DNA from 4 places in the Rhizobium sp. CF142 genome. Region 1 is predicted to be linked to each of the others. Evidence: predicted binding sites of a transcription regulator. Region 1 holds the regulator's gene; each other region holds the start of a gene.
What was found. The regulator LexA, encoded in region 1, represses DNA repair genes until DNA is damaged. The targets are predictions, from matches to a motif close to TGTTCNNNNTGTGTTCNG.
Positions count from the first base shown of each region.

Region 2: a site for LexA is predicted at 1,615-1,632, ahead of PMI11_RS21420 (ATP-dependent helicase). Genes of this name have one in related genera too.
Region 3: a site for LexA is predicted at 3,243-3,260, ahead of PMI11_RS31195 (helicase-related protein). Genes of this name have one in related genera too.
Region 4: a site for LexA is predicted at 1,618-1,635, ahead of recA (recombinase RecA). Genes of this name have one in related genera too.

Region 1 covers NZ_AJWE01000104.1:13,832-19,581, reverse strand. The annotation lists gene PMI11_RS24210 (methyl-accepting chemotaxis protein) at 1-120, shown strand, start outside; gene kdsA (3-deoxy-8-phosphooctulonate synthase) at 134-982, opposite strand; gene PMI11_RS24200 (VOC family protein) at 979-1,866, opposite strand; gene lexA (transcriptional repressor LexA) at 2,062-2,787, shown strand; gene PMI11_RS24190 (ComEC/Rec2 family competence protein) at 2,768-5,143, opposite strand; gene gltA (citrate synthase) at 5,485-5,750, shown strand, end outside.
Region 2 covers NZ_AJWE01000098.1:54,104-59,853, reverse strand. The annotation lists gene PMI11_RS21420 (ATP-dependent helicase) at 1-1,560, opposite strand, end outside; gene PMI11_RS21415 (hypothetical protein) at 1,675-1,953, opposite strand; gene PMI11_RS21410 (BON domain-containing protein) at 2,119-2,382, shown strand; gene PMI11_RS21405 (hypothetical protein) at 2,466-2,729, shown strand; gene PMI11_RS21400 (DUF982 domain-containing protein) at 2,967-3,209, opposite strand; gene PMI11_RS21395 (hypothetical protein) at 3,721-4,371, opposite strand; gene PMI11_RS21390 (hypothetical protein) at 4,510-5,154, opposite strand; gene PMI11_RS21385 (hypothetical protein) at 5,503-5,750, opposite strand, start outside.
Region 3 covers NZ_AJWE01000124.1:50,784-56,533, reverse strand. The annotation lists gene PMI11_RS31210 (acetyl-CoA C-acetyltransferase) at 1-801, shown strand, start outside; gene PMI11_RS31205 (beta-ketoacyl-ACP reductase) at 869-1,594, shown strand; gene PMI11_RS38455 (hypothetical protein) at 1,597-1,722, opposite strand; gene PMI11_RS37825 (hypothetical protein) at 1,789-1,935, opposite strand; gene PMI11_RS31200 (YMGG-like glycine zipper-containing protein) at 2,129-2,383, opposite strand; gene PMI11_RS36910 (DUF3309 family protein) at 2,409-2,564, opposite strand; gene PMI11_RS31195 (helicase-related protein) at 3,422-5,750, shown strand, end outside.
Region 4 covers NZ_AJWE01000130.1:93,793-99,542, forward strand. The annotation lists gene alaS (alanine--tRNA ligase) at 1-244, opposite strand, end outside; gene recA (recombinase RecA) at 400-1,491, opposite strand; gene PMI11_RS33135 (carbohydrate kinase family protein) at 1,721-2,665, shown strand; gene PMI11_RS33140 (pseudouridine-5'-phosphate glycosidase) at 2,696-3,622, shown strand; gene PMI11_RS33145 (cell cycle histidine kinase CckA) at 3,701-5,750, opposite strand, start outside.

The DNA of each region.
Region 1 (5,750 bases):
GCGATGGCCGAGGAGACGAACGCCGCCTGCCAGGATCTCGGCAACGAGGCGTCCCATCTCGGGCGCATGCTCTCCCGCTTCGCACTGGAGGAAAGGCGCCAGTCCCGCGCGGCAGCCTGATGCTGCCTGCCGTTCAGGCGGCCTTGGCGATCGCGTCGAAGGCGAGAAGCTTCTCGAGAAGCCGTGGCATATCCTTGAGATAGACCATGTTCGGCCCGTCACAGGGCGCGTTATCCGGGTCCTGATGGGTTTCGATAAAGACACCGGCGACGCCGACAGCCACGGCTGCACGGGCCAGCGTCTCCACGAACTGCCGCTCTCCGCCGGAGGTTTCCCCCTGCCCACCAGGCTGCTGGACTGAATGCGTGGCGTCGAAAATGACGGGTGCGCCCGTTGCTGCCATGATCGGCAGGGAACGCATGTCGGAGACCAGCGTATTGTAACCGAAGGAAGCGCCGCGCTCGCACAGCAAGATGTTCGGATTGCCGCTCTGGTTGAGCTTGCCGAGCACGTTCTTCATATCCCAAGGCGCCAGGAACTGGCCCTTCTTGACGTTGATAACGCGGCCGGTCTTTGCCGCAGCCACCAGGAGATCCGTCTGACGAGACAGGAAGGCCGGTATCTGCAGGATGTCGACGACCTTGCCCACTTCGGCGCATTGTTCTTCAGTGTGGATGTCGGTCAGAACCGGAATGCCGAGTTCCTTCTTGAGATCGGCAAAAACCTCCAGCCCCTTTTCAAGGCCGACACCGCGTTTGCTCGACAAGGAAGAGCGGTTCGCCTTGTCGAAGGAGGTCTTATAGACGAGCCCGATGCCGAGCTTGGTGCACAGTTCCTTCAACGTGCCGGCAACCATGAACGCATGGTCGCGGCTTTCCATTTCGCAAGCGCCGGCAATCAGCGACAGGCGTGCGGCATTGGAGAAGGTGACCTTGCCGGCGCCCTCGCCGACCGTCACAACGGAATTGGTAGTGGAGCTCATGATGTTTCCTCGAAAGCGAAGAGCACGCCCTGGCCGGGCGCGGGCTTCACCAGAATACGGTTGCCCTTGCGTGTGTAGGTCACCCCGTTAGCAGCCAAATGCGCTTCTGTCACGGCCAGATCGCCAACCGCAAAGAGGATTGCCCGGCCGCGCAGGCCGCGATCGATATCCGGCGTCGCCAGATCGAAATAGGCCTCCAGCCCCTGCGGGGTCATCAGGCTGATCTTTGCGTTCCCGGTGGGCACGTCCAGCCCGAAACTCGTGACATCAGCAGAAGCTGCTTTTACCGCCGAGCGAAGGAACTCGCCGAAGGCTGTCGGCTCGGAGGCTGCGAGCGCGATCTCGGCAATACCTGTCACGCCATTGGCGTGGGCCTCCAGCACGCCGCGATCGGCGGGAAGCGGGTTGATGCGTTCGACAGCGAAGAGAAAGAAATCCGGTGCCCGGAGGTCGGCAGCGAAGGCAAGCCGGAAGCCGGCAATGCTCTCCGTGCCATCCGGCATTTTCACAGGGCGTTCGAACTGCAGCACAGAACCGGCACTGATGCTGCCCTTCACGAATCGAGCATGTTCGTGCTTTGCATCCGCTGTGGCGAAGGCGATGGCGGACAGCCCCTCGCTGCCGCAGCGGAAGCGGAAAGCCTGATCGCGGGCCGTGAAGACATTGCCCTCACGTGCCGTCACCTCGCTCTCCTCGACGCTCGCAACACCGAGCGGCTCAAGATAGGTTTTGTCGGCAAAGAAAACGCAGGCATTCTCCGTGCCGAAGGGATGGCGGGCATCGGGCGCGACGGTAAAGCCCAGCTTGCCCAGCCTTTCGCGGGCTAGGTCGATATCGGTAACCGGCAAAACGAGATGATCGATCGGAAGCGTGTCTTGGCTCATCGGTTCTTCTCCCAGCAGTGACAAGGAGATGTGCTTCAGCAAGTCTCATGAAACAAGGCCAGACAGGCATAAGGGCGATAAAAATCAAATTCTCGACAGATTGAACAGAAGTTTTACGAAAATTTAGCTACTTGCGGAACACATATGGAACATATAGTGTCCGTTCTGGATTTGTTTCAAGACTGGGGAGACGCCATGCTCACGCGCAAACAACAGGAACTCCTTCTTTTCATTCATGAAAGGATGAAGGAGTCGGGCGTTCCACCGTCTTTCGACGAGATGAAGGACGCACTGGATCTGGCCTCGAAATCCGGTATCCACCGGCTGATCACGGCGCTCGAAGAACGCGGCTTCATTCGCCGGCTTCCGAACCGGGCGCGCGCGCTCGAAGTCATCAAACTGCCGGAAGCCTACAGCCCGAGCCTGCAGCCTCGGCGCGGCTTTTCGCCGAGCGTCATCGAGGGCAGCCTCGGCAAGCCCCAGCCCGTGGCACCTCCCGCCTCGGCAAAGCCGGCACCTGCTGCCGATAACGGCAATGCGGTCTCCGTTCCCGTCATGGGCCGCATCGCCGCTGGTGTTCCGATCTCGGCAATCCAGAACAATACGCATGACATCACCGTTCCCGCCGATATGCTCGGCTCCGGTGAACATTATGCGCTGGAAGTTCGCGGCGACTCGATGATCGAAGCCGGAATCTTCGATGGCGACACGGTCATCATCCGCAATGGCAGCACGGCCAATCCAGGCGATATTGTCGTCGCGCTCGTCGATGACGAGGAAGCAACGCTCAAGCGTTTCCGCCGCAAGGGCGCATCGATTGCGCTCGAGGCTGCAAACCCCGCTTACGAGACCCGCATCTTCCCGCCGGATCGCGTCAAGGTCCAAGGCAAGCTCGTCGGTCTTATTCGCCGCTATCACTGACCGGCGACAGATTAGCGTCTGCGAATGTGTTGCTGCGCCAATCATAGGCGCGGTGGCGTATCCAGGGTCGCCCCAATGTGTCGAATGCGGTTGCGACCTCAACTCCCTTATCGGTGAATCGAAGTTCGACAGAACCTGTCTTGCGCAGCGTCTCGCCGGTAAAGAGCAGCGCGCCGGAATGACAACGGTCGAAGCGCAATCGGACAGGGGTCACGACAATATCAGCCGTATCACAGGCTGGCCCGAGATAGGCAGCATTGTCGATGACGGTCAGTTTCTTTCCATTGCCGAGCAAGGTGGTGCACCAGGCGCCCTTCAGGCAGGAGAAACGTGACGACGGGCTAGTGGCGACTGCCTGTCTCATTGCCTCTCTGGCTTCATTCCGTTGATCGGGTGACAGTTGCAGTCTTTTGCCGTCAGGCGCAGTGGGCGCCTTGGCAGCCTGGAGCATAACCGGCTTCTGATGCTCTTCGACGGCAAGTGCCCTCTGCCATTGTTCGAAGATGAAGGCGGGCGGCTTTTCACGGTTCGAAGCCATCGCCTCTCCATCGATTATAGCGACCAGGCCGCCATCTTCAGAGATGGCGATGTCGGGCATCGCCTCCGACGGAAGCAGCACAACAGCGAGCGTTGAGACCGCGACAATTGCCGTTCCCATGTGCCGCAGCCGGGTTCTGAGGAGGGTCAGCAGCAGAAATCCGAAAACGGCGGTCGGGAAATACCAACCGGGCAAGCGACCTATATCTATGTTGCCACCCCATCCCGCTACTGCCTTTGCGATTGTGATCACCAGATCGAGCCCGAAGCCTGCCACCTGCCATAGCCAGCCGTCCAGACCAAAAGGCATCAGGAGCATTGCCAGCATCCCGGCCGGCATGACGATGAAGGAAATGACCGGCATGGCCGCGAGATTTGCCGGAAGGCCATAGGCCGTCAGCCGGTGGAAATGCTCGATCGAAAACAATGCCGTCGAGAAACCACCGATGAGCGACGTCAGGAAAACGCCACCGAAGAATCCGCCGACCATGACGAAGGGCTTCATGATCGGAAGTTTGGCAAAGGCATTCTCACGCATCGGCCGCCCTTTCCAAAGGTCGTATCCGGCGACCAGGGCAAGTGTTGCGGCGAAGGACATCTGGAAACTCGGCCCCAGCACCTCCGATGGCGAGACTGCGAGGATCACGAGAGCGGACAGCGCCACGTTTCTGAGGCTGATCGACGGACGGTCGAAGAAGACGGCAACCAGCATAATCGCCATCATGATGAAGGCACGTTCGGCAGAGACGGCAAAACCCGAGATCAGATAGTAGGCTGTCACCGCAGCAAGCGCACCCGCCGCCGCGATCTTCTTGGTTGGCCACGCCTGGGCAATGCCGGGAAAGAGACTGAGAATGACTCGCAGCCCGACAAAGAAGATGCCAGCTGAAAGCGCCATGTTGAGGCCGGAGATCGCGATGATGTGGGCAAGGCCGGATTGCCGCAACGCCTCCGTCGTTTCATCCGAGATCGCCCGTCTCTCGTCGGTGACAAGGGAAGCGGCAAAGGCGCCGGTGTCGCCGGGTAGTGTGGAGCGGATCCGATCGCCGATGCCGCTTCTCAGGCGGTAGAGCGACTCCAGGATGGTCCCATCGACCGAACTCGCTCGTTCCGGCTGTTCTGCAACCCTCTTCGGTGCTCCATAGAAGAAGCCGTTGGCACCAATGCCGTCAAAATAGGCGCTGAAGGCAAAATCATTAAGGTGGGGGAGCGCCGGTCCCGCCGGAGGCGTGAGACGTGCCCTGCCCTCGATGACGTCGCCGAGTTCGAACGGCTGGGTGGCTCCGCGGACGAGCACGGAGATGCGGTCGGGCGGACGCTTGATCTCAGGAGCATCCGTTCCGGTGACGTCAAGAATATAACGCCAGCGCCCTTGGCCATCGCCTTCTCGGCGCTCGATCCGGCCGGTCACCGTTGTCGTTACGGCTGAATCGAGGATCAGGGTCTTTGCCCGCCATGTTTCGATCTGCGCAGAGAGCATTCCACCGGCAAAAAGAAGCAGAGCAAGCAGCGTCGCCCGCAGTCTCGTCCGGGCATAACCGCAGAGCGCAACGGCAATGAGGAGAACAAGCAGGCAGAGACCGAGCGACACGGCCGGAAAGTCCGAGGCCGCTAGAAACCAGGTCGCGGCACCCGCACCAAGGAAGACCGGCGAGAAGAGGATGAGGCGACCGTGGCCAGCCTCTTCCGCGGCCATCCGCATCGACGACCCGACGTATCGTTTCGCAACAGTCACCAATCGCCATCGAAATGGGATCGCAACCTGGGTCCGAGCCGATTGCGTCACAATGGCGTGCGGGGCAACGCCAGCAAAATCCATCTTTTCATCAATGGATTGCTCTTGTCGTTCTCTTGTCTCCAACCCCGCCATAATCGCCTGGACCCGCCCCCGGATACCGGCAGAATGCAACCTGAAATCAAAACGAGCAAACAATAATCGATTGAAATAAGAGGAAAATTCGCGGGAGCAAAAAAACCAGTCAAATCATGGTGTTCTGATATGCATTTAGCTCATCGCTGCACTGCCTAAAAGATGATGCCGCGATGCACAAAATGGCATCACGGTAACTTGGCATTAGCTTCGCGATCATATAGCTATCGCTTAGGACGCTTAACCCTTATGGCGCTTTTGCGGCGCCACCGCCACCCCGGAGGATCAGCATGACGGATCAAAGCGCTACAATCAAAATCGGTGACAAATCAGTCGATCTCGCCGTGCGAAAAGGCACGGTTGGACCCGACGTCATCGACATCGGTGCCCTCTACAAGAACACGGCTTCCTTCACCTACGATCCCGGGTTTACGTCGACCGCATCCTGTGAATCGAAGATCACCTATATCGACGGCGACGAAGGCGTTCTCCTGCATCGCGGCTACCCGATCGAGCAGCTTGCCGAACACGGCGACTTCCTCGAAGCCTGCTATCT
Region 2 (5,750 bases), on a different contig from region 1:
GAGCTGCACGAGATCGGCAAGCCGCGCGCTCGCATCCTCATGCAGCCGTTCCAGATGCGGCTCATACCATCGCCGCACCAGTTCGATCTCGGCCGGCCAGCCGGCCTTGCCAGTCTTCAATTCCTGCATGGTGGACACGAAAGAGGTCCAGTCCTCGCCCGAGCGCGGCGGCGCCGGCATGGCGGCAAGCGCCGTCACCGGGCTCGGATCCTCAGCCATATGGTCCAGCACCTTTTGTGCCGTGGAAGGCCCCACGCCTGGAAGGATCTGCATCAGCCGGAAGCCCGCCACCCGGTCACGTGGGTTCTGGGCAAAGCGCAGAGCCGCCAGCATGTCCTTCACATGCGCGCTGTCGAGGAATTTCAACCCGCCGAATTTCACGAAAGGAATGTTGCGGCGGGTCAGTTCCACCTCCAGCGGGCCGCTGTGATGTGAGGCGCGGAAGAGCACGGCCTGGCTTTTCAGCTTCACGCCCTCCTCGCGATTGTCGAGAACCTTGTCGGCCACGTAACGCGCCTGATCGTTCTCGTCGCGCACCGTCACCAGCCGTGGCCGTTCCGGCGATTCCCGCTCCGTCCAGAGGTTCTTGGTGAAACGCTCGGAAGCAAGGTCGATCACAGCATTGGCGGCGGCAAGGATCGGCTGCGTCGAGCGATAGTTGCGGTCGAGCGTGACGATATTGGCGGCCGGGCTGAAGGACGCCGGAAAATCGAGAATGTTGCGCACCGTTGCCGCGCGGAAGGAATAGATCGACTGCGCATCGTCGCCGACAACGGTCAGGCCCTCGCCGGTCGGTTTCAAAGCAAGCAGGATCGAAGACTGCAGCCTGTTGGTGTCTTGATACTCGTCGACAAGCACATGGTCGAAGCGGCTGCCGATATCCTCGGCAATGAGAGGCTCGGCCACTATCTGCGCCCAGTAGAGCAGCAGGTCGTCGTAATCGAGCACATTCTGGCTCTGCTTGGCCTCGACATAACAGGCAAAAAGCTCGCGAAGCTGCCTTTCCCAGGTGGCGCACCAGGGAAAGGCGTCGCGCAGCACCAGCGGCAGTTCTGTTTCGGAGTTCACCGCACGGGAATAGATCGCAAGGCAGGTACCCTTCGTCGGAAACCGGCTTTCGGTCTTGGAGAAGCCGAGCTCGTGGCGCACGAGGTTCATCAGGTCGGCGCTGTCTTCCCGGTCATGGATGGAAAAGGCCGGGTCGAGGCCGATCTGCTCGGCATAGTCGCGCAAGAGGCGCGCGCCGATGCCGTGGAAAGTGCCGCTCCAGGCGAGCGCATCGGCCATGATGCCGGAATTCTTGCCGAGAACCTCGCCGCAGATACGCTCGACGCGCCGGCCCATTTCGGCCGCCGCCCGGCGGGAAAAGGTCATCAGCAGGATACGGCGCGGATCGGCGCCCTTGAGGATGAGATGGGCGACGCGATGGGCAAGCGTATTCGTCTTGCCGGAACCGGCGCCGGCGATGACCAGCAGCGGCCCGGCCACATGGCTGCCGTCTGTGAGTGTGCCGTGCTCCACGGCCATGCGTTGCTGGGGATTGAGTCTTTCGAGATACATCCAGCCGTCCGGTTGGGCTTCGCGGGAGAATCAGCGCCTGCGAATAAAATCAGATGTTCCTTGGATGTTCTCGATTGGCGCCGCTGTCAAGCAGGCGCGGGCCGCCATGCACTATTACGGAAAGTCCGGCACAATCTGGCGCCGCACCAGCTTCAAGCTGCGGTCGGGCTGGAGAATATAGGTTTCGTAGACGCGCTGGCCCTGCTGATCGTAGAAGTCGTTATGGACGGTGCTGCCGATCGGCGATTTCGTCAGCTTCGTGCGCGGCTGCCCGCCATAGGTGATGCTGCCGGGAATGGGTTCCAGCGCAGGCGCGTCCGCGGCGGAACAGCCGGCCAGCAAGGGTGCAGCCAGAAGGGTCGTGGCAAGAAGGGCAGGCACCAGCGCTTTCATCGTCGTCTCCTTCGGCTTCAATCGAATATGGCGACGGCTGGCGCCTCCAGCAAGATCGGCAATATCGAAGCACTACAATCCCGGTGGCTATGTATCCGGCCGCCGCGCGCAACAAAACGTCGTCTTCTTGCGTTAAATCCCTATTAGCCAATGTCAGGAACGGTCATGGTGCCGCGGTTTCATAGCTCGCCACCCCACGAGGAGGCCCGGATGAAGGGCCACAACACGGCCGCTATACGTGCGTCCGTGGAAAGCGCCCTGCATGCCGCAGCCGATCTCGATGCGACCGAAATCATCGTCTCGACCATCGGCCCCTCCGTCATTCTCGAAGGTTTCGTGAGCCAATGGGGTGATAGTGAGCGGGCTTTGGCAATCGCCGAGGACATTGTCGGGAGCGGTTACGTGCATTGCCGCCTGCTGGTGAGATAAATCGCGATCCGCAACAGGAATTTCCAAGGAACCAACTCTCTGTCCCGTGTGTTGAAGAGCTGATTTCAATACTGGAGACAATAATGCAAACGCTTATACGCCTTTGGGCCACGGCCCTTCTTCTGGGGTGCGGCGCCTTTGCCGGCTCCGCCTACGCCTCACTCGAAACCGATATGAGTTATTCGGCCCTGCCGAAAGACGAAATAGCACTGAACGAATATACCAGCGCCGCCGTCTGCAAGCCCGCCGAACCGCATTACCTGCCGTCCTTCATCCGTGCCGCAGATGGCACAATCATCGGTGTAGGATATATTCAGGTGGAGGATGAGGATACTTCGGACTGCTGATCGAATATTCGAAGTTTCTTTCGGACGAGGCTCGTCAGCAGTCTCCCGCAGAGGGTGACGAGCCTCTAACCATCATCATGATGGCTGGCGTCGTTCTATTGATGAACGGATGAATGGCGCAATGTCTTTCGAGACAAAGCCCTGCGCGAGCTCAGTGCAGGGTTAAGTGAAAATTAAGCATTGCTTCGTTTCGGAACAGATCTGACTTTTATTGTCTCCGATGCCGCCGCCGAAAGCTTAATGCACTTTAAGCTTTGCTTCCTCGGCCGCCGCCATAAACTCCGCGCGGGCCTCTTCGACAGTCTTTCTTCCATCGAGTGCGGCGCGGCAGGCGCTGCGTGCCTTGAGATATTTCAGTCCGCGCACGGCAGGCCAGAGATCGGTCAGGCAGGTCAGCGCGTCAAACGGTCCGTTAACCGTGCGTGCTCCCGCCTCTTCGAAGCCTACCTTGATCGGACTATTCCATCGTTCAGTTGCCATCGACGCTCCTCCAGCATGTCTCGATAGAAACATTGAATGAAGCCTTCGGGTTCCTCCGCAAAGGCTTCAGAATGCTAATATTCTACCGAGATTTTTGCCGGCAGCAATGGTGCCGATTGGCACGGAGGATATCCCCTCGAGGTTTGGGATCGGAAGGCGGGACCGCTACGTTCGAAACCGACCGAAACAGGCAGGCGCAACCTCTCTCGAAAGTAGAGCGAGCACTTTTGGCGGCAGGCTTTCCACCGCGATCGCTGACGGCGCATCGTGACAGTGATCCAATCGATTCCAAACCAGCGCAGCGTGAATCTCAAATCCAGACTACCAACCGGCCAAAGTCCAAGATCGATCAGGCCTTCGAGGACTACACATTTGTCGAAGCGTTCGACGCGTCAACAAAGGGTTCGCGATAAACTTATGCGAATTCTTTCTACGGGACGCGCAAGAATTCCGCGTTCCATTTCGCTGACGCGCATTGGTCACGCGGTAGTCGAGGAGCGGTAACAGGGACTTAAGCTGGAGGTTTCGCAGCGGCGACTTCAGCTTGACGCTGAACAAATGAACCCAGAAAGGCGCCGAGAGTTAGTTTCGCCAAATCAAAAAACTGAGCATTGAAGATGCCCAGAATCGCGAGAATTAGCGTCAATACGATTGTTGCAAGCGGAAGCCCTGTGAGGCCCACTTTGGTGAATGTACCTGTGGCCCCGGAAAGGCTGCTAAGGCGAATGAATTGATCAATAGCGCTCGAATTCCCACCAGCGATGGCAGGCCCCAATAGTCCATAGTCCTGTGGCGCTATTACATGCGTCGCCGCTGCGCCGGATGTTTTGAGTAGTCTTATCCCAAGAAACGAACACATGAAGCCCGCTATTAGGCAAAGCAGTGGGGCCATGAAAACGCCCCCCACACTCGCCAAGACATTTAACATGCGGTCGTTTGTCGTAACTGATTCCGAACCACTTTGATTAATTGCTGCCATAACGAAGCTCGGCAGCTGTTGATTTGTTTGAATTGCCAGCCAAGCCGCAGACGCAAATAGCGCAAGTGAACAACACAGGAATACCAAACCACCAATCAGGAAGTATCTGCTATATAGAATTTCGGGAGATATTGCTTTATAAGGTTCTGTCTTTGTGCCGTCGCCTTCCGTTACATCGCTCATTGTCGCCCCCTGCGTGCGTAACCGACAAGAGAACTATAATTGCACGTGTAAATTGTTCAAGTGTATTTGATCGCGGCTGATCTTTCTTAGCGGCTCTCTGTCAGTTGCGCGTGTCAAGCTGCCAACCGACGCTGCGGTCTATGAGGTGCGAGGACAGGTATCGAGCTCGATCCACTCTTCTGCAGATGCAAAGCACCTGACTGGTATACCTATTACTTTCGCAATCAGAGGGCCGACTTTTGGGTCCGGATTTATTACATCCACGTATTCGGCGCTCTCAGCCCAGCCTCTGTAGATCTCATTCAGGTCGACATCACTCTCTGTCATCCCGATGCCCCACATTACGATGCTTCGAGGTTGTCGCTTTTTGACCGACGCGAGGATCATTCGGGCCATCGGCGTCTGTTCGTATGTCTTGTTCAAACGAGGCGGAATGAGCCCAATGTATGCCGATCTCCCATCGCCAGTCACAAACATGGGAAAGAGGTTTCCGGGATCGCCAAACGAGAAACCATTTTCGTCGAAAGCCATGTTTAGCGAGCCGTGAGGTTTGCACACAGGAATTTGCGCGGGATCCGTGGGATTGGGAAGATATGTGAAATCTGACCCATTTTGCATGAGCCCAGCTTCGATTAACGTATCGTAATTGAGGCTTAAAATAAGATCGTCGGCCGAGAACCTAGAAACCATACGTCTTGTAATAGGGAGATCTGTGAAGTCAGCGCCTTTTTGAAAGCCTTGGTTAATGAGCAGAGCGATTGGATCACCGATGCCGTGGCGCATGAAGTTTTTCCAATGCGCTTCTCCCTGTAATACATTAGGCAGGGTGTCCTTGATCCGCCACGCAAATTCAATGAACTGCTCAATATTGACCTCGTTCCGCTCTTAAAGCGAAATGAAGACCTCTCGAAGATCCTGATCTCCACTAATCCTAATGCCTTTTTCAGCCAGAAATAGGTGTAGGAAAGGCCACGGATGGAAATTCGCCCACGTTTTCCGAGCGAAATTTTTCATCGTTGGAGGCCAAAACTCCCTTGGCACACCAAGTTCGGATGCCTGGGCTACAGAGGCGCCGGCGCCTACGACAAGGTGACGCATATTGAAGTTCATCTCCGTTGGACAGTTATCGCTTCAGTGATCACGTGACTCGTCCACCAGCTTCCGGAGTCGCTGGTGCAATTCCTTCGAGCGCTTATGGTGGTTTAGAAACTGGTCTGTCATGTCGCGCCAGGGCTCGTCGCCGGCTTTGAACTGGTGCCTTAAACGCCCCGCTTCGATCGCCTCGATGTTGGCTTCGTGAAATGCAATGGCTTCATCGATTTGTTCACGAGCTGACTCCGGAAATGAATCGTCCATAAGTTTCCCCCCGTTCATTGCTC
Region 3 (5,750 bases), on a different contig from region 1:
CATTTGCGCAGCGGCGTGAAGATGGGCGACATGAAGATGATCGACACCATGATCAAGGACGGCCTAACCGACGCCTTTTACGGCTATCACATGGGCGTTACTGCTGAAAATATCGCACGCCAATGGCAGCTTTCCCGTGACGACCAGGACCAGTTCGCCGTCAGCTCGCAGAACAAGGCCGAAGCCGCGCAGAAGGCTGGCCGCTTCAGGGACGAAATCGTTCCCTTCGTCATTCAGGGCCGCAAGGGTGACGTAACCGTCGATGCCGACGAATATATCCGCCACGGCGCGACGCTGGAGGCTATGGCCAAGCTGCGGCCCGCCTTCGACAAGGATGGCACGGTGACCGCGGCGAATGCCTCCGGTCTCAACGACGGCGCTGCCGCAGCCGTACTGATGAGCGAAGCGGAAGCGTCGCGACGCGGCATCCAGCCGCTTGCCCGCATCGTTTCTTGGGCAACAGCCGGTGTCGATCCGCAGGTCATGGGGACTGGTCCGATCCCCGCTTCCCGCAAGGCACTGGAAAAGGCCGGTTGGTCCGTCGGCGATCTAGACCTCGTCGAGGCCAATGAAGCCTTCGCGGCCCAAGCCTGCGCCGTGAACAAGGATCTCGGCTGGGATCCTAATATCGTCAACGTCAATGGCGGCGCGATTGCGATCGGTCATCCGATCGGCGCTTCGGGTGCGCGCGTCCTCAATACGCTCCTCTTCGAAATGAAGCGCCGCGGCGCCAAAAGGGGTCTCGCCACGCTATGCATTGGCGGTGGCATGGGTGTCGCGATGTGCTTCGAGGCAATGTAAATAGCGTACAATGCATGTTTCTTGAGGCCCGTCCGAGAGCGGGCTGACAACAACAGGGGAGCGGAACATGAGCAGAGTGGCTCTGGTCACTGGGGGTACGCGCGGCATTGGCGCGGCAATTTCGATGGCGCTAAAGAATGCCGGCTATAAGGTTGCCGCCAACTATGCCGGCAATGATGAAAGGGCCAAGGCATTTCACGATGTTACCGGCGTGCCGGTCTTCAAGTGGGACGTGTCCGACTATGTTGCCTGCGGCGAAGGTATCGCAAGGGTCCAGGCCGAACTCGGCCCGGTCGAGATCCTCGTCAATAATGCCGGCATCACGCGCGATGCGATGTTTCACAAGATGACGCCGCAGCAGTGGCATGAGGTGATCAATACCAACCTCACCGGTCTCTTCAACATGACGCACCATGTCTGGAGCGGCATGCGTGACCGCAGCTTCGGCCGCATCGTCAATATCTCCTCCATCAACGGCCAGAAGGGCCAGATGGGGCAGGTGAACTATTCTGCCGCCAAAGCCGGCGACCTCGGATTTACCAAGGCGCTTGCCCAGGAAGGTGCGGCCAAGAACATCACCGTCAATGCCATCTGCCCCGGTTATATTGGGACGGAAATGGTGCTTGCGGTGCCGGAAAAGGTGCTGAATGAGAAGATCATTCCGCAAATCCCGGTTGGGCGCCTCGGCGAACCCGAGGAGATCGCGCGGTGCGTGACCTTCCTCATTTCCGACGATGCCGGGTTTATTACCGGTTCGACGTTGACGGCCAATGGCGGTCAGTTCTTCGTCTGAACCTATTTCTTCTGGCTGTGGGCGTAGTTGCTCGGGAAGCTGCCGGCACTGTCATAGGGGCCGGCAGATGCGCCATAGGCCGCGAGGGCAATGGTGATGAGGGCGGCGATTGCGATGATCCTGTTCATGGTCGTGTCTCCCTGCGGACGGGCACTCGGATAGTTGCCGTCACGCGGTTCGGTTCATTGATGCTGTCAGGCGTTTGGATGACGCCGTCTATTGGCTTTGACGGGCACTTTCTGGACGGCGCGGTCCTGGCTGCGGAGGGCAGCGACAGCCGTCGTGAGGAAAACCGAGGCGATCAGGACGGCGACGGCGGAATTCAGGAAAATCTGGGCCATGGTAGCGTTCCTTTTCATTCACGGGCGGCACATGCTCTGCCCCTGTGATGTTGAAAGGAATATGCGCCTGGTCCTGGCGGCGCGGTAGATTTGACTTCAGCGACCGATCGTCAACGCCGCGTTGACGACAAAAGCGCGCAAGAAAAACGGGCGCCGAAGCGCCCGTTCAAAATTTCCGATGGGCCGATGCTGATTAGCGGCAACGCGCTTCGTAGCGGCGACCGTAGCGGTCGCGATAGATGCAGTAGCCGCGGCGTTCGACCGACTGGCCGATCAGTGCGCCTGTCAGGCCGCCGGCGACTGCGCCGACTGCCGCGCCACCCCAGCTGTTGCTGACGGCGCCGCCGATGATGGCGCCAGTGCCCGCACCAATCGCCGTGCCCTGCTCCGTCGGGGTGCAGGAGGCGAGAGCGCCAATGAGAGCGCAGCTAAGAACAATCTTTTTCATGTCTAACTCCCCAGGTTACCGGCCTTTAAATTCGGCCCATCAGTACAAGAATGATAATGATGACGAGAACTAACCCCAAACCACCGGAAGGTCCATAGCCCCAGCCGCGGCTATAACCCCAATTCGGCAAGGCGCCGACCAATAACAGAATAAGGATAATAAGAAGTATCGTGCCAAGCATGGTGTTTGTCCTGCCTCATTCTCATTTCGACTGGACTAGAAACCCGCATCCGCGATTTTTGTTCCCGGCTAAACTCTCAGAATATCACGGCGGCGTGATCGCCCTTTGCGACAGAGGCCGAATTTAGCCGGTTCCTTCGAAAGCAAGTCGGCGAAATGCTATCGGAATTTTCCGATTATGGTTAAAATCCTCTTTTAATACAATATGTTGCGGTGAACAAAGCGAGAAAATGAAGATGTCTCCGATTCGTCGGCGATTCGTTCCGGCTTTGATCAGCCGTGACTTTCATCGGCCTACCGGCGCCGGTCTGTTTAAGGCTCCGTAAATTCGGCATGCAAAAGATTAACGCGATCCGAGAGCGCGGAATGGCTGCGGCAAACCCGGAACCTGTATCTTGGGATCGGTGGCGAAAACGCCACAAGATCTCGCCGTGAACGAAAAGGGAAAACCTCGAGATCGGCGATTCGTCTCCGATTCGTTCCGGCTTTGGTCGAAGCGTTAATTTCGGGCTTGGCCTTTGTGTTTTTACGATGCGGCAAGAAGCGTTAAAAACGGTTGCCAGCATTTGTTCTCAGGCGAGTCTAGAGATTCAGCATCTAGTGTAAAAAGCGATTCAAAATCAATACTTAGCCGTGAACAAAAGCTGAATCAGCCGGAGTCAGCGATTCGTCTCCGATTCGTTCTCAAGCTGTTCCGAATCTTAAATCAAGGACTTAGCGGGCTGTGACTTCCGTGCTCAATCCAAAGTCTATTTCAAATCTGCCCTTGCGTTTGAAGCTTCGGCTGTCCATGTGTTCTGTGCCTCATTGGCAGCTCCGACTTGACCCTGGGGCGTCACCGCCTCACTTGCATGGAACATGACCCTGACTTCGCAGCCGATGATACTGAGCGGGCGCGGCGTGACCGCGGTGCTCGGGCCGACCAATACCGGCAAGACCCATTATGCGATCGAACGCATGGTGGCGCATGGTACGGGTGTCATCGGCCTGCCGCTCCGCCTGCTGGCGCGCGAAGTCTATACGCGCGTGGTCGAAAAGGTCGGCGCCCAGAACGTGGCGCTGGTGACCGGCGAAGAAAAGATCTCGCCGCCGAATGCGCGTTTCTCCGTCTGTACGGTCGAAGCCATGCCACGGGAAACCAAGGCCGCCTTCGTTGCTATCGATGAAGTGCAGCTCGCGGGAGATCTCGAGCGCGGCCATATCTTTACAGACCGTATCCTGCATCTGCGCGGCCGCGAGGAGACGCTTCTGCTGGGTGCAGCCACTATGCGGCCGATCCTGCAGCAGCTTCTGCCGGGGATTACGGTCACGGAGCGGCCGCGGCTTTCCCACCTTCTTTATGCCGGGCAGAAGAAGATCACCCGGCTGCCGCAGCGTTCGGCGATCGTCGCCTTCTCGGCGGACGAAGTTTATGCGATTGCAGAACTGATCCGGCGCCAGCGCGGCGGCGCGGCTGTCGTGCTCGGCGCGCTCAGTCCCCGTACCCGCAATGCGCAGGTCGCGCTCTATCAGGAGGGCGACGTCGAATATCTCGTCGCGACCGATGCGATCGGCATGGGTCTTAATCTCGATGTCGACCATGTGGCCTTCGCGCAGGACCGGAAGTTCGACGGTTATCAGTTCCGCAACCTCAACCCCGGCGAACTCGGCCAGATCGCTGGCCGCGCCGGCCGCCATGTGCGTGACGGAACCTTTGGCGTAACGGGCCAGGTTTCTCCCTTCGACGAGGAACTCGTGCAACGCATCGAGGGCCATGAGTTCGACAATATCAAGGTTCTGCAGTGGCGTACCAAGGATCTCGATTTTTCTTCGATACAATCCCTGCGGGCAAGCCTTGAGACCGGGCCCCGTGTGCCGGGTCTGACCCGGGCGCTGCCGGCCGTCGACCAGCAAGCGCTCGAACATTTGTCGCGCTATCCGGAAATTGTTGATCTCGCCAACACGCCGGCGCGGGTCGAAAAGCTCTGGGAGGCTTGCGCTCTGCCGGACTATCGGCGCATAACGCCTGCGCAACATGCCGATCTTATTTCTACCCTCTTTTCCGATCTGGTGCGCTATGGCACGGTGAACGAGCAGTTTCTAGCCGAACAGGTTCACCGTTCGGATCGGACAGATGGAGAAATTGACACGCTTTCGGCGCGAATCGCGCAGATAAGAACCTGGACCTATGTATCGAATCGGCCCGGCTGGCTTGCCGATCCGACACACTGGCAGGAAAAGACGCGGGAAATCGAAGATCGATTGTCCGACGCGTTACATGAAAGGTTGACGAAACGCTTTGTTGATCGCAGGACATCTGTGCTCATGAAGCGCCTGAGAGAGAATGCGATGCTGGAAGCTGAAATCAGTGTGAATGGCGATGTCTTTGTTGAAGGACATCATGTAGGGCAGTTGAGCGGGTTCCGTTTTACGCCTGTTGGTGGAACGGACGGACCGGACGCCAAGGCGGTTCAGGCTGCGTCGCAAAAGGCGCTCGCTCTTGAATTCGAAGCTCGTGCCGCACGCCTGCATGCGGCAGGCAATGCCGATCTGGCGATCGGTTCGGATGGACTCGTCCGTTGGCTCGGCGATCCCGTCGGCCGCCTTTCGGGCAGCGACCATGTGATGCGTCCGCGTGTCATCCTGCTTGCCGACGAGCAGCTCACGGGCAATGCGCGCGACCATGTCGCCGCCCGTATCGAGCGTTTTGTCAATCATCATATCAGCACGGTGCTGAAGCCGCTCGACGACCTGTCGCGCGCCGAAGACCTGCAGGGTCTTGCCAAGGGGCTTGCCTTCCAGCTCGTCGAGAATCTCGGCGTGCTCTTCCGCCGCGACGTGACGGAAGAAGTGAAGTCCCTGGATCAGGATGCGCGCGCCTCCATGCGCCGTTACGGCATTCGCTTCGGCGCTTATCATATCTTCGTGCCGGCGCTTCTGAAGCCGGCGCCGGCGGAGCTCATCACCCTGCTCTGGGCGCTGAAGAATGACGGCCTCGACAAGCCGGGCTACGGCGATCTCATTCCGGTGCTTGCCGCCGGCCGTACCTCCGTGGTCACCGATCCGAGCTTCGAGCGTATGTTCTACAAGCTCGCAGGCTTCCGTTTCCTCGGCAAGCGTGCCGTGCGCATCGACATTCTCGAGCGTCTTGCCGATCTCATCCGTCCGCTCCTGCAGTGGAAGCCGGGTCAGGGCACGCGTCCGGAAG
Region 4 (5,750 bases), on a different contig from region 1:
AGCCGACATTGTCGAGATCGTTATGCTTGCCGCCGGCGCGCACGCACTTCTGCGAGGTCGTCGCCGTTGAATAGGGACGCTTTTCGAGACCGGTGAAAACGTTCTTGAACTGCACCATGCCGGCATTGGTGAACATCAGCGTCGGGTCATTGCGCGGCACGAGCGGGCTCGATGGAACGATCTCATGGCCGTTCTTCTTGAAGTAGTCGAGGAAGGTCGACCGGATATCGTTTACACCGCTCATTTCATGCCCTTCGATGCTGCCAGCAGGCAGGTAAAATTAAATCCATCGGCTTTTATCGTTCGACCTTGCCACTGTCCAGCGAACAAACAAAACCGGCCGCATTCTCGTTAGAAGAATGCGGCCGGATCAGAAATCACTTCAGCGGTCAGGGCGAATTACATGTCGCCGGCATCACCTGCATCGTCGCCGGCGTCAGGGCCGCCGTTCTGCAGGAAGCGGTCGGCAATCAGGCCGGCGTTCTGGCGCAGCCCCGTCTCGATCTCGCGGGCGAGATCCGGATTGTCACGCAGGAAGATCTTGGCGTTTTCGCGACCCTGGCCGAGGCGCTGGCTGTTATAGGAGAACCAGGCGCCTGACTTCTCGACGATGCCGGCCTTGACGCCGAGGTCGATGAGTTCGCCGGTCTTGGAGACACCTTCGCCATACATGATGTCGAATTCGACTTGCTTGAAGGGAGGCGCCATCTTGTTCTTGACGACCTTGACGCGCGTCTGGTTGCCGATCACCTCTTCGCGCTCCTTGACCTGGCCGATGCGGCGGATGTCGAGGCGGACGGAGGCATAGAACTTGAGCGCGTTGCCACCCGTCGTCGTTTCCGGTGAGCCGAACATGACGCCGATCTTCATTCGGATCTGGTTGATGAAGATCACCATGGTATTCGACTTGGAGATCGAAGCCGTCAGCTTGCGCAGCGCCTGGCTCATCAGGCGGGCTTGAAGGCCCGGCAGGCTGTCACCCATTTCGCCTTCGATTTCGGCGCGCGGCGTCAGCGCGGCGACCGAGTCGACGACGAGGACGTCAATGGCGCCGGAGCGCACCAGCGTATCGGTGATTTCAAGCGCTTGCTCGCCGGTGTCAGGCTGGGAGATCAGGAGGTTCTGCAGATCGACGCCGAGCTTGCGGGCATAGACCGGATCGAGAGCGTGTTCGGCGTCGACGAAGGCGCAGATGCCGCCCTTCTTCTGCGCTTCGGCAATGGTCTGCAGCGCGAGCGTCGTTTTACCAGAACTTTCCGGACCGTAGATTTCGATGATACGGCCCTTCGGCAGGCCGCCAATGCCGAGCGCGATATCGAGGCTGAGCGAACCCGTAGAAACCGTTTCGATCTCGACGATGCTCTCGTTCGAGCCGAGTTTCATGATCGAGCCCTTGCCGAACGACCGCTCGATCTGTGAGAGTGCCGCTTCGAGCGCCTTGCTTTTGTCCACCGATTTGTCCTCTACGAGCCGCAATGAATTCTGAGACATTCGATCCACCTTTAGGTTATTGACGCTGCTCTAGCAATGTCGCCGCTGATGCGAAGTTTGTACCTGATTTGTTCTAATTTCGCAATGGGGTTGCAAATAATTGAAAGAAAAAGGTAAAACGGCCTGTGTTCTATTTTTGTTTTATCGATGCAAAGCAACGGCTTAGTGCGTTGCTTGCGCTGAATGCCGACGTTTTAGAGCCTATTCGATTCGCTCGGGGAGAGCAGAAATGAGCGGCAAGATTCTTGTTCTCGGTGGCGCCCATATCGATCGCCGCGGCCGCATTGCCGGGGAGACGGCACCCGGCGCCAGCAACCCCGGAACATGGTTCGAGGAACCGGGCGGCGGCGGCTTCAATGCGGCACGCAATCTCGCCCGGCTCGGCTTCGAGGTGACGATGATTTCGCCGCGCGGCGGCGACCCGATCGGCGAGATGGTGAGCGAGGCGGCCGATTTTGCTGGAATCAACGACCGCCCCTTCGTCTTCCTCGACCGCAAGACGCCGAGCTATACGGCAATCATCGAGAAGGACGGCAATCTGGTCATCGCACTGGCCGACATGGAACTCTACCGCTTCTTCGTGCCGCGGCGGCTGTCGATCCGCTGGGTGCGCGATGCCTTCGCCGCCACCGATTTCATCCTCTTCGACGCCAACCTGCCCGAGGACACGGCTGCTGCGATCGTCGCAAGGGCCAAGGCACTCGGCAAGCCGGTGGCGGCAATCGCCATTTCGCCGGCCAAGGTGGTGCGCCTCCTGCCCTGCCTCGACGGCATCGACTATCTATTCCTCAACGAGGCCGAGGCCGCAGCGCTGGCGGGCCACCGGCCGGAGGATGCAGTCGGCTGGCCGTCCCTGCTTGGTGACATCGGCATCGGCGGTGCAGTCGTCACCCGTGGTCAGCGTGAACTCGTCGCGTTTAAGAACGGGCATGCGCTTGTCTTGCAGCCGCCGATTTCGGACAATGTCGCCGATGTCACGGGTGCGGGAGACTCGCTGGCGGCCGGTACGCTCTCGGCACTCATGCTCGGCCTCCCGCTCGAAGAGGCGGTTCGCCATGGTGCAGCGGCAGCGGCTCTCACCGTACAGTCGCCGCATGCCGTCAACGAAAATCTCTCGCGGGAACTGATCCGCGACATGCTTTCGCTTGTCCCGGCGGCGAGAATTCTGCAATGAAGCGGCGACATCGATAAATGGATACGGATCATGACCAAACCCTTCTCGCCCCTGCTGCCGATTTCCTACTCGAAGGAAGTGGCTGCCGCCAAGCAGCGCGGCGCCCCGATCGTGGCACTCGAATCGACCATCATCACCCATGGCATGCCCTACCCCGGGAATATCGAGATGGCGCGTAGCGTCGAATCGATCATCCGCGATCAGGGCGCGGTTCCCGCCACCATTGCCGTCATCCACGGCACGCTGCATATCGGCCTCGAACCCGCCGAGCTGGAGCAGCTCGCCAAGGCAAAGGACGTCATGAAGGTATCGCGCGCCGATATCGCCTTTTCGATCGCCGAGCGCCGCACGGGTGCGACGACGGTTGCGGCGACGATGATTGCGGCGGCGCGTGCCGGCATCAAGGTCTTTGCGACCGGCGGCATCGGCGGCGTGCATCGCGGCGCTGAAGAAACGTTCGATATCTCCGCCGACCTCGAAGAGCTCGCCCGCACTGGGGTCATCGTCGTCTGCGCCGGCGCCAAGGCAATCCTCGATATTCCAAAGACGCTGGAAGTGCTGGAAACCCGCGGCGTGCCGGTCGTGACCTATGAAAGCGACGAATTCCCGGCTTTCTGGTCGCGTTCTTCAGGCATCCGCAGCCCGCTGACGCTGAACAGCCCGGCGGCGATTGCCAATTTCCAGACGACGCGCGAACAGCTTGGCATCGACGGCGGCATGCTGATCGCCAACCCCGTTCCGGAAGCTGACGAAATCGCCCGCGAGGAAATGGAAATCTACATCGAGCGTGCTCTCGACAGCGCCGAGCGTGACGAAATCACCGGCAAGGCGGTAACACCTTACCTGCTGAGCACGATCTTCGACCTGACCGATGGCCAGAGCCTGAAGACGAATATTGCGCTGGTGGAGAACAATGCGCGGCTTGCGGCAGAGATTGCTGTAGCGCTTGGCGAGTAGGCCAACGTCTGGCCGGGCTGGCCCCCCAACGATCCATCGTCGCAAGACTTGAGGGGCGCACAGCGCCCCTTAATCATATCAGCTATCCAGCGTCTCTTTCACCGCCACAGCCAGCTGCTTCAGCGAGAACGGCTTTGGCAGGAACCCAAACTTCGCCTCCGGCGGCAGGTTGCGGGCGAACGCATCCTCTGCGTAACCGGACACGAAGATGAACTTCAGATCCGGATAGTTCTTGCGCAACTCGCGCAGCAGCGACGGCCCGTCCATCTCAGGCATCACCACGTCGGAGACGACGATGTCCACCTTGCCGTCGAGCTCCTCCATGATCTCGAGGGCCTCGACGCCGGAGCCGGCCTCATGGACCGTATAGCCGCGCGTCTCCAGCATGCGCTTGCCGCCGCGCCGCACTGCTTCTTCGTCTTCGACGAGCAGGATGACGGCCGAGCCCGTCAGATCTTCCGGCTGCTTCGGCTGGACGAGTTCCACAATCTGCGCACCGCCGGTAGCAACGGCCTGATCGGCGGCTTCCGCTTCCGCAGCGACTGCCGGTTCGACGATATGGCGCGGCAGGAAGATACGGAAGGTCGTGCCCTTGCCGACTTCCGATTCCGGCTGGATATAGCCGCCCGACTGCTTGACGATGCCATAGACCATGGCAAGGCCGAGACCTGTGCCCTTGCCCACATCCTTGGTGGTGAAGAACGGCTCGAAAATCTTGTCCATGATCTCGGGCGCAATGCCGGTGCCGGTATCGGTCACCTCGATCAGCACCATGTCTTCATGCGGCATGTAGGAATAGTTGAAGGCGGCAACTTCCGCTGCCGGCAGATTGCGGGTGCGCAGCGTCAGCGTGCCGCCATCAGGCATGGCGTCGCGGGCATTGACGCTGAGATTGATCAGCACCTGCTCGAATTGCGAAAGATCGGTTTTGACAGGCCAGAGATCGCGGCCATATTCGACGTCGAGCTTGACGTTGGTGCCTGAAATCAGCCGGTCGACCAGCATGCGCAGGTCGCCGACCACGTCGGTCAGGTTCAACACCGTCGGCCGCATCGTCTGCTTGCGCGAGAAGGCGAGAAGCTGGCGCACCAGCACCGCCGCGCGGTTGGCATTGCGCTTGATCTCTATCAGATCGGCGAAGCTCGCATCGGCAGGTCGCGCCTGCAGTAGCAGATGGTCGGAAGACAGGAGGATTGCCGTCAGCACATTGTTGAAATCGTGCGCGATGCCGCCGGCAAGCGTGCCGACCGCATTCATCTTCTGCGTCTGCGCCATCTGCGCTTCCAGCGCCTTCTGCTCGGTCACTTCCACCGCATAGACGATGGCCGCCTCCTCCGGCGCCTCGTCGCTCTGGTCGATGACTGCATTCACATAGAAGCGGAAGAAGCGTGCGTCATCGGTCGGCGTGCGGGAATCGATCGGCGGGATGTCGCCCTGCCGGTCCTTGGCGGCGGCGAGTGCCGCGGCAAGCTGCGGCCGGTCGCTGTCCTGCACGATCGTTTCCATCAGCGCGCCGCGCTCCAGATCGTCACGCGAGACGATATTGGAGAAAAGCTTCAGGAAAGGCGCGTTGGTGCGCAGGATCTTGCCATTGCCGTCGACGGAGGCGATCGCCATCGGCGTGTTGTTGAAGAAGCGCGTGAAGCGCATTGCAGCTGCCGAGGCCGACTGGCCGTTCTCACTGTCCTTGTCACGCGTCAGCACGATCGTCCGGCTCTCGCCGGGCGCTCCGTCGCGCATGGAGGTGACGCGGTGGATGATCTGCACCGGCAGGCTCTGGCCGTTTGATTTGCGCAGGTCGAGGTCCAGCGTCACGGTCTTCTTCAGCCCCGGCTCGGCCTGTACGGACTGGATCAGCGCCAGTCCCTCGCCCGCGACGAGATCGCCGATATTCATCGAGCCCGGCATGAATTTGGTGAGGTCGAGACCCAGCCATTCCGCAAGCGTGGCGTTCAGATAGAAGATCTCGCCCTTGCGTCCGGCAGAGAAGAAACCCGAGGGAGCGTGGTCGAGATAGTCGATCGCGTTCTGGAGTTCCTTGAAGAAGCGCTCCTGATCCTCGCGTTCGGCGGTAATATCGGTGATCTGCCAGATCTGCAGCGGCTTGCTGTCACCATCTTCCGGCTTC